DNA from 2 places in the Pseudomonas sp. S2_B07 genome. Region 2 is predicted to be linked to the other one. Evidence: predicted binding sites of a transcription regulator. Region 2 holds the regulator's gene; the other holds the start of a gene.
The links. The regulator sigma-54, encoded in region 2, starts transcription at its own class of promoters, with help from an activator protein. The targets are predictions, from matches to a motif close to ANTGGCATNNANNTTGCTNT.
Positions count from the first base shown of each region.

Region 1: a site for sigma-54 is predicted at 1,826-1,845, ahead of glnA (glutamate--ammonia ligase). Genes of this name have one in related genera too.

Region 1 is NZ_CP162769.1:3,266,847-3,271,036, reverse strand. It holds gene AB4N43_RS14960 (cupin domain-containing protein) at 1-141, opposite strand, end outside; gene glnA (glutamate--ammonia ligase) at 323-1,729, opposite strand; gene thiI (tRNA uracil 4-sulfurtransferase ThiI) at 2,060-3,514, shown strand; gene typA (translational GTPase TypA) at 3,654-4,190, shown strand, end outside.
Region 2 is NZ_CP162769.1:2,644,956-2,649,145, reverse strand. It holds gene rapZ (RNase adapter RapZ) at 1-197, opposite strand, end outside; gene ptsN (PTS IIA-like nitrogen regulatory protein PtsN) at 200-664, opposite strand; gene hpf (ribosome hibernation-promoting factor, HPF/YfiA family) at 677-985, opposite strand; gene AB4N43_RS12315 (RNA polymerase factor sigma-54) at 1,060-2,553, opposite strand; gene lptB (LPS export ABC transporter ATP-binding protein) at 2,737-3,462, opposite strand; gene lptA (lipopolysaccharide transport periplasmic protein LptA) at 3,462-4,010, opposite strand; gene lptC (LPS export ABC transporter periplasmic protein LptC) at 3,997-4,190, opposite strand, start outside.

The sequences.
Region 1 (4,190 bases), 620 kb from region 2:
GCGAACGTAAGGTGTGTCATCCCACGATCGGCTGCTTTTGAGCAGGACTTCTCGTTCGATTTCCATGGTGGTTGTGGTGCAGCTTTGAAGGGCGAGGGCGCAGAGAGCGACCAGTGATGTCTTTAGCGTAAGGGTTTTCATCGATCCATCCTTTGAGTTCGGGCAGAGGACAGGCTACGAGTCATTAAAAGTGGTTGATGCCGGACGATGCTGCGTGCGCCCGAGGAGATGGCGAATTTCATTGTGGGAAATTGCCCCAACAAAAAAGGCCTCCCGAAGGAGGCCTCTTTTTTGTCACGCTGCGTGTCGCAGCGCTACCGGATCAGCAGCTGTAGTACAGCTCATATTCCAGTGGGTGTACGAAGGTGCGGACCTTGATTTCTTCTTCGCTTTTCAGAGCGATGTAAGCGTCGATGAAGTCATCGGAGAACACGCCGCCTTTGGTCAGGAACGCACGACCTTTGTCCAGCTCTTCCAGGGCTTCTTTCAGGCTGCCGCAAACTTGTGGGATCTCTTTCGCCTCTTCAGGCGGCAGGTCGTACAGGTTTTTGTCAGCAGCATCGCCAGGGTGGATCTTGTTCTGGATGCCGTCCAGGCCAGCCATCAACAGTGCAGCGAAGCCCAGGTACGGGTTGGCTGCTGGATCCGGGAAGCGGGCTTCGATACGGCGAGCGCGAGGGCTGGACACGTAAGGAATACGGATCGAAGCGGAACGGTTGCGAGCCGAGTAGGCCAGCATTACCGGTGCTTCGAAACCTGGGACCAGACGCTTGTAGGAGTTGGTCGACGGGTTGGTAAAGCCGTTCAGTGCCTTACCGTGCTTGATGATACCGCCGATGAAGTACAGGGCGGTGTCGGACAGGCCGGCATAGCCTTCGCCAGCGAAGGTGTTCTTGCCATCTTTGGCGATGGACAGGTGGACGTGCATACCCGAACCGTTGTCGCCGTACAGAGGCTTAGGCATGAAGGTCGCGGTGCGGCCGTATGCATCAGCAACGTTGTGTACGCAGTACTTCAGGGTTTGAACTTCGTCAGCCTTGGCAACCAGGGTGTTGAACTTCACGCCGATTTCGTTCTGGCCAGCAGTCGCCACTTCGTGGTGGTGAACTTCGATGACCAGGCCCATTTCTTCCATGGCGTTGCACATGGAGGTACGGATTTCGTGGTCGTGGTCGAATGGCGGAACAGGGAAGTAGCCGCCTTTGACGCCTGGACGGTGGCCACGGTTGCCGCCTTCCACGTCCTGGTCGGACATCCACGAACCTTGTTCGGAGAAGATTTTGAACATCGAGCCAGAGATGTCGGACTTGAACTTCACTTCGTCGAAGATGAAGAACTCAGGCTCCGGACCCACAAATACGGTGTCACCGATACCGGTCGACTTCAGGTATTCCTCGGCACGCTTGGCGATCGCACGTGGGTCGCGGTCGTAGCCTTGCATGGTCGAAGGCTCGATCACGTCGCAAACCAGGATCAGGGTCGGCTCTTCGGTGAACGGGTCAAGTACGGCAGTGCTGTCGTCCGGCATCAGGATCATGTCGGAGGCTTCGATGCCTTTCCAGCCAGCAATGGAGGAGCCGTCGAACATTTTGCCTTCTTCGAAGAAAGCGTCATCCAGCGCGTCGCGAGCCGGCATGGTCACGTGGTGCTGAGTGCCTTTGGTGTCCGTGAAGCGCAGATCAATCCACTTGACGTCATGATCTTTGATGAGTTGAACCGACTTCGACATAGTGTCCTCCGGGTGGCTTCGGGCTTAGTAGTGGATGCCCTTGGAATGTGGGTGATGCCGGCGCGAATACTCTGCCAAGGCAACCTGCCTCACAAGGGAGCAAATTGCATGCCAGTGCCCCACCATGGGTTTTTTGCCCCAATTTCACGCTTATAAAGGCACAAAGCGTCTTCAGGTGAAAAATCTCGCCCTACAATGTAGCGTTAAAATCCATAAATGACCTGTTTTGGTGCGCGCAAAACCTTCTGCACATTAACTGGTTAAACCTTGAGCAATTTCCGCTATAATCCGCGCCCCCCTTTTTCGGCTGGCCCAGCGCGCGCTGTTTTCATGAAACTAATCGTAAAAGTCTTCCCCGAGATCACCATCAAGAGCCGCCCGGTACGGATGCGTTTCATCCGCCAATTGGCTAAAAACATCCGCACCGTGCTCCGCGACCTGGACCCGGCCGTGGTGGTGAACGGTGTGTGGGACAATCTCGAGCTGGAAACCCGCGTCAGCGAGCCCAAAGCCCTGAAGGAGATGACCGAGCGCCTGAGCTGCATGCCGGGCATCGCGCATTTCCTGCAGGTCGATGAATACCCGTTGGGCGATTTCGACGACATCGTCGCCAAGTGCAAGCAGCACTTCGGTGAGTCCCTGGCCGGCAAGATCTTCTCGGTGCGCTGCAAGCGTGCCGGCAAGCACGAATTCAGCTCGATGGACGTCGAAAAATACGTCGGCAGCCAACTGCGTCGTCAGTGCGGCGCCGCCGGAATCTCGCTGAAAGAGCCGGAAATCGAAGTTCGCATCGAAATTCGCGACAAACGGTTGTTTGTGATCCACAGCCAGCACAACAGCATCGGCGGTTATCCGCTGGGTGCACTGGAGCAGACGCTTGTGCTGATGTCCGGTGGCTTCGACTCCACCGTGGCGGCGTACCAGATCATGCGTCGTGGCCTGATGAGCCATTTCTGCTTCTTCAATCTGGGCGGAAGGGCCCATGAACTGGGCGTCATGGAAGTCGCGCACTTCATCTGGAAGAAGTACGGAAGCTCCCAACGCGTGTTATTTGTCAGTGTGCCGTTCGAGGAAGTTCTGGGAGAAATTCTCGGGAAAGTCGATAACAGTCATATGGGTGTAGTTTTGAAGCGTATGATGTTGCGCGCTGCTTCCCGTATTGCTGATCGGCTGGACATTGAAGCGCTGGTCACCGGTGAAGCGATTTCCCAGGTGTCGAGCCAGACGTTGCCGAACCTTTCCGTGATCGACTGCGTGACCGACAAGCTGGTCTTGCGTCCGCTGATCGCCAGTCACAAGCAGGACATCATCGACCTGGCCAACGAAATCGGGACTGCCGACTTCGCCAAGCACATGCCGGAATACTGCGGGGTCATCTCGGTGAACCCAAAGACCCACGCCAAGCGTCCGCGCGTGGAGCATGAAGAGAAAGAATTCGACATGGCGGTCCTTGAGCGTGCGCTCGAGAACGCCAAACTGGTCCCGATCGATCGCGTAATCGACGAATTGGGCCAGGACTTGCAGATTGAAGAAGTCAGCGAAGCGCTGGCGGGGCAAATCATCATCGACATCCGTCACCCGGATGCCGCTGAAGATGATCCGCTGGCCCTGGCTGGTATCGAGGTACAAGCGATGCCTTTCTATGCATTGAACGCTCGTTTCAAGGAACTGGACCCTACTCGCCAGTACCTGCTGTATTGCGACAAAGGCGTGATGAGTCGCCTGCATGCCCACCATTTGCTCAGTGAGGGGCATGCCAATGTGCGCGTTTATCGACCGAGCTAAGAGCCCGGGGCTGTATGCCTGTGGCCTGCGTCACCGGCCCCCCGACTCTGCCGTCAAGCTGTAACGGCAAGGCCTGACTCTACTGTTAATCGCTGCCAAGACTTGTCAGCACACCGAATCCTCTGATCGAGATACACAAGTGATCGAAAATCTACGCAACATCGCCATCATTGCTCACGTTGACCATGGTAAAACCACCCTGGTAGACAAACTCTTGCGTCAATCCGGCACCCTGGAGCGCAACGAGCTCAACGACGAGCGCGTGATGGACTCCAACGACCAGGAGAAAGAGCGCGGTATTACCATTCTGGCGAAAAACACCGCCATCAACTGGAACGGCTACCACATCAACATCGTGGACACCCCGGGCCACGCCGACTTCGGCGGCGAAGTTGAACGCGTAATGTCGATGGTTGACTCCGTTCTGCTGCTGGTTGACGCTCAAGACGGCCCTATGCCGCAAACCCGTTTCGTGACCAAGAAGGCTTTCGAAGCCGGCCTGCGTCCAATCGTGGTCATCAACAAGGTTGACCGTCCAGGCGCGCGTCCGGACTGGGTTCTGGACCAGATCTTCGACCTGTTCGACAACCTCGGTGCTACCGAAGAACAGCTGGACTTCAAAGTCGTCTACGCCTCGGCCCTGAACGGCATTGCCGGTCTGGAACACACCGACATG
Region 2 (4,190 bases):
CTCGGCAGGTTACGCGCATCGATGGACACGGCGACCAACGGCTGTGCCAATTCGGTATGAATCAGTGCGCGTTCGGCCAGTTCCGGCAGCAAGCCGGCGGGCAGGTTGTCGATGCAGTAGTAGCCGTTGTCCTCGAGAACATCGAGTACGGTACTTTTACCTGAGCCGGAACGGCCACTGACGATGATCAAGCGCATGATTAGTGACCGTTTTGCTCTTCCAGAACAACCTTATACAAGGCTTCGTTACTCTGAGCACTACGCAGTTTTTCCCGCACCTCCTTGCGATCGAGCATGCTGGCGATCTGGCGGAGCAGTTCAAGGTGCGCATCGGTAGCCGCTTGCGGGACCAGCAGTACGAACAACAGGTCAACCGGAGCGCCGTCGATGGCGTCGAAATCGATAGGGGCGTCGAGGTGCATCAAGGCGCTGATGGGCGACTTGCAATCCTTCAGGCGGCAGTGGGGGATGGCGATGCCGTTGCCAAAACCGGTCGAGCCGAGTTTTTCACGGGCAATCAAAGCCTCGAAGACATCTTGCATCTCCAGATCCGGCACTTCCCGGGCGATCAGGTTGGCAATTTGTTCGAGGGCTTTCTTTTTACTGCCGCCCGGCACGTTCACGAGGGAACGGCCGGGGGTCAGGATGTTTTCAAGTCGGATCATGGGTTGGGAGTGTTAACGACCGGTTGCACCCTGGAGGAGGCTCTGGGTCTTTTCCTTATGCTTTTTGAGTTGTTTATCCAGCTTGTCGGTCAGTGAGTCGATCGCCGCGTACATATCGGTATGCTCCGCGTTGGCGACCACTTCACTGCCGGGAATATGCAGGGTGGCTTCGATTTTCTGCTTCAGCTTCTCGACCGTCATCGTGACCTGCACGTTGGTGATCTTGTCGAAATGCCGCTCTAATCGTTCGAGTTTTTCGCCGATGTAGGTGCGCAGGGGTTCGGTCACTTCCAGTTGGTGTCCACTGATGTTGACTTGCATACAGCTTCTCCTTCGTTGCCAGTGCATAAAGCGGTAGATCAGATGATCTACCACTGGAACGCTGTGGCGTGGCTCTACATCAACCGCTTGCGTTCGCTCGAAGGCGCGATCCCTAAGGATTCGCGGTACTTGGCGACGGTGCGGCGAGCCACCTGAATGCCTTGTGCCTCCAGTAAACCAGCGATCTTGCTGTCACTCAACGGCTTTTTCTGATTTTCCGCGGCAACCAGTTTTTTGATGATCGCGCGGATCGCCGTGGACGAGCATTCGCCGCCTTCGGAGGTGCTGACGTGACTGGAGAAAAAATATTTCAACTCATAAATACCCCGAGGGGTATGCATGAATTTTTGCGTGGTCACCCGTGAAATCGTCGATTCGTGCATGCCTACCGCTTCGGCGATGTCATGCAGGACCAGCGGCTTCATGGCTTCGTCGCCGTATTCGAGGAAGCCGCGCTGATGCTCGACGATCTGGGTGGCAACTTTCATCAGGGTTTCGTTGCGGCTTTGCAGGCTCTTGATGAACCAGCGGGCCTCTTGCAGCTGATTGCGCATGAAGGTGTTGTCGGCGCTGGTGTCGGCGCGACGGACAAACCCGGCGTACTGGGCGTTGACCCGCAGCCTTGGAACCGACTCCTGGTTCAGTTCCACCAGCCAGCGTTCGTTGTCCTTGCGCACGATCACGTCTGGAACGACGTACTCGGCTTCGCTGGATTCGATCTGCGAGCCGGGGCGCGGGTTGAGACTCTGGACCAGTTCGATGACCTGGCGCAGTTCATCTTCCTTGAGCTTCATGCGGCGCATCAGCTGGCTGTAGTCGCGACTGCCGAGCAAATCGATGTAGTCGCAGACCAGGCGCTTGGCTTCGGCCAGCCAAGGCGTCTTGGCGGGCAATTGGCGCAATTGCAGCAGCAGGCATTCGCCCAGGTTGCGAGCGCCGATGCCGGCCGGTTCGAATTGCTGGATGCGGTGCAGGACGGCTTCGATTTCGTCCAGTTCGATGTCCAGTTCCGGATCGAAGGCTTCGAGGATCTCCTCCAGGGTTTCATCCAGGTAGCCCTGATTGTTGATGCAGTCGATCAGGGTCACGGCGATCAGGCGATCGGTGTCGGACATCGGTGCCAGGTTCAGTTGCCAGAGCAGGTGGCTTTGCAGGCTCTCGCCAGCCGAAGTGCGAGTGGTGAAGTCCCATTCGTCGTCATCGTTGCTCGGCAGGCTGCTGGCGCTGGTCTGGTAGACGTCTTCCCAGGCCGTGTCGACGGGCAGTTCGTTGGGAATGCGCTCGTTCCAGTCACCTTCCTCGAGGTTGTCCACCGTCGGGGCGGTTTCCTGGTAGGAGGGTTCCGAAACATCGGCATTGGGTTGCTGTTCGGCTTTGTCGGCCAAGGGGTCGGCGTTGTCGAAGTCGTCGCCTTCTTCCTGGCGTTCGAGCATCGGATTGGACTCCAGGGCCTCCTGGATTTCCTGTTGCAGGTCCAGGGTCGACAATTGGAGCAGGCGGATGGCCTGTTGCAGCTGCGGTGTCATCGTCAGCTGCTGGCCCATTCTCAAGACTAGCGATGGTTTCATGGCAGGGGCTTAACACCTTATTCGCCGGCGCACATGCGCCATCCACTACAGGGCGCCGGAGCGCCAAACATAAGCAAATTATATGCCTGAAACTGAAGTGTTTGCCTAGAGCGCTGTAACAATAAAAACCTGTTGATTTTTATCGTCGTAAGCGCTCAGTCGACTAGCCAGACACCTCAACGCTTACAGGCGGAACTCATGGCCCAGATAAACTTCTTTAACCAGGTCGTTGGCCAGGATAGTGGCGGAGTCGCCTTCGGCAATCAGCTGGCCATCGTTGACGATGTAGGCCGTTTCGCAGATATCCAGGGTTTCACGGACGTTGTGGTCAGTGATCAGCACGCCAATGCCTTTGGCCTTGAGGTGGTAGATGATCTGCTTGATGTCGCCGACCGAAATCGGGTCCACGCCGGCGAAAGGTTCGTCGAGCAGGATGAATTTCGGATTGGTGGCCAGTGCGCGAGCGATTTCCACGCGGCGGCGTTCACCACCCGACAGGCTCATGCCGAGGTTGTCGCGGATGTGGCTGATGTGGAATTCCTGCAGCAGGCTTTCCAGCTCTTTGCGACGCCCGGCCTTGTCGAGTTCCTTGCGGGTCTCGAGGATCGCCATGATGTTGTCGGCCACCGAGAGTTTGCGGAAGATCGACGCTTCTTGCGGCAGATAGCCGATACCGGCCTTTGCACGACCGTGCATCGGCTGGTGGCTGACGTCCAGATCATCGATCAGCACACGGCCCTGATCGGCCTGCACCAGGCCGACAATCATGTAGAAGCAGGTGGTCTTGCCGGCGCCGTTGGGACCCAGCAGGCCGACGATTTGACCGCTGTCGATCGACAGGCTGACGTCGCGCACGACCTGGCGGCTCTTGTAGCTCTTGGCCAGATGCTGAGCTTTCAGAGTTGCCATTACTGGGCCTTCTGCTCGTCGGTTTTCTTCTTCGGCTGGATCACCATGTCGATGCGTGGACGCGCCTCGGTGACCTTGTTGCCTGTCGCACGGCCAGCGCTCGCAAGCTTCTTGACTGTGTCGTAGACGATTTTCTCGCCCTGGGTGGTGTTGTTGTCCTTGTCGACAACTTTTGCCTTGTCGATCAGCACGACGCGGTTTTGCGCGGCGTGGTACTGGATAGTCACACCCCAACCCTGGACAGGCTTGGTGTCGCCAGCGGTCTGCAGTTGCTCGAAGTAGGCGAGGTTGCCCACCGAAGTCACCACGTCGATGTCGCCAGCCGGCGTACGAGTGATGGTTACGGTGTTGCCCTTAACGATCATCGAGCCCTGGGTGATGATCACGTCACCTTTATAGGTGGCCACGCCATTCTTGTCGTCCAGTTGGGCATCGTCGGCCTGAATGCGGATTGGCTGCTCTTGATCGTTCGGCAGAGCCCAGGCGCTCACGCTTCCCAGTGCTGCGCCCAGACTGAGCAAAATAGGGAGGGTTTTAACGAGCCTCATACTGTCCTCTTACGTTAGATAGCAGGTGTATCCTGCTTTCTTTCAAGTACGCTTTCATTCCGTTGCCTGTCGATACACCGCCAGCGCCGTCGATTCTAACGGGTTGGTCGGTCTGCGCATATTGCTGCTGCGGGAACACAGTCATACGGGTGGTGGTAATCAGGGTCCTGCGGTTCTTTT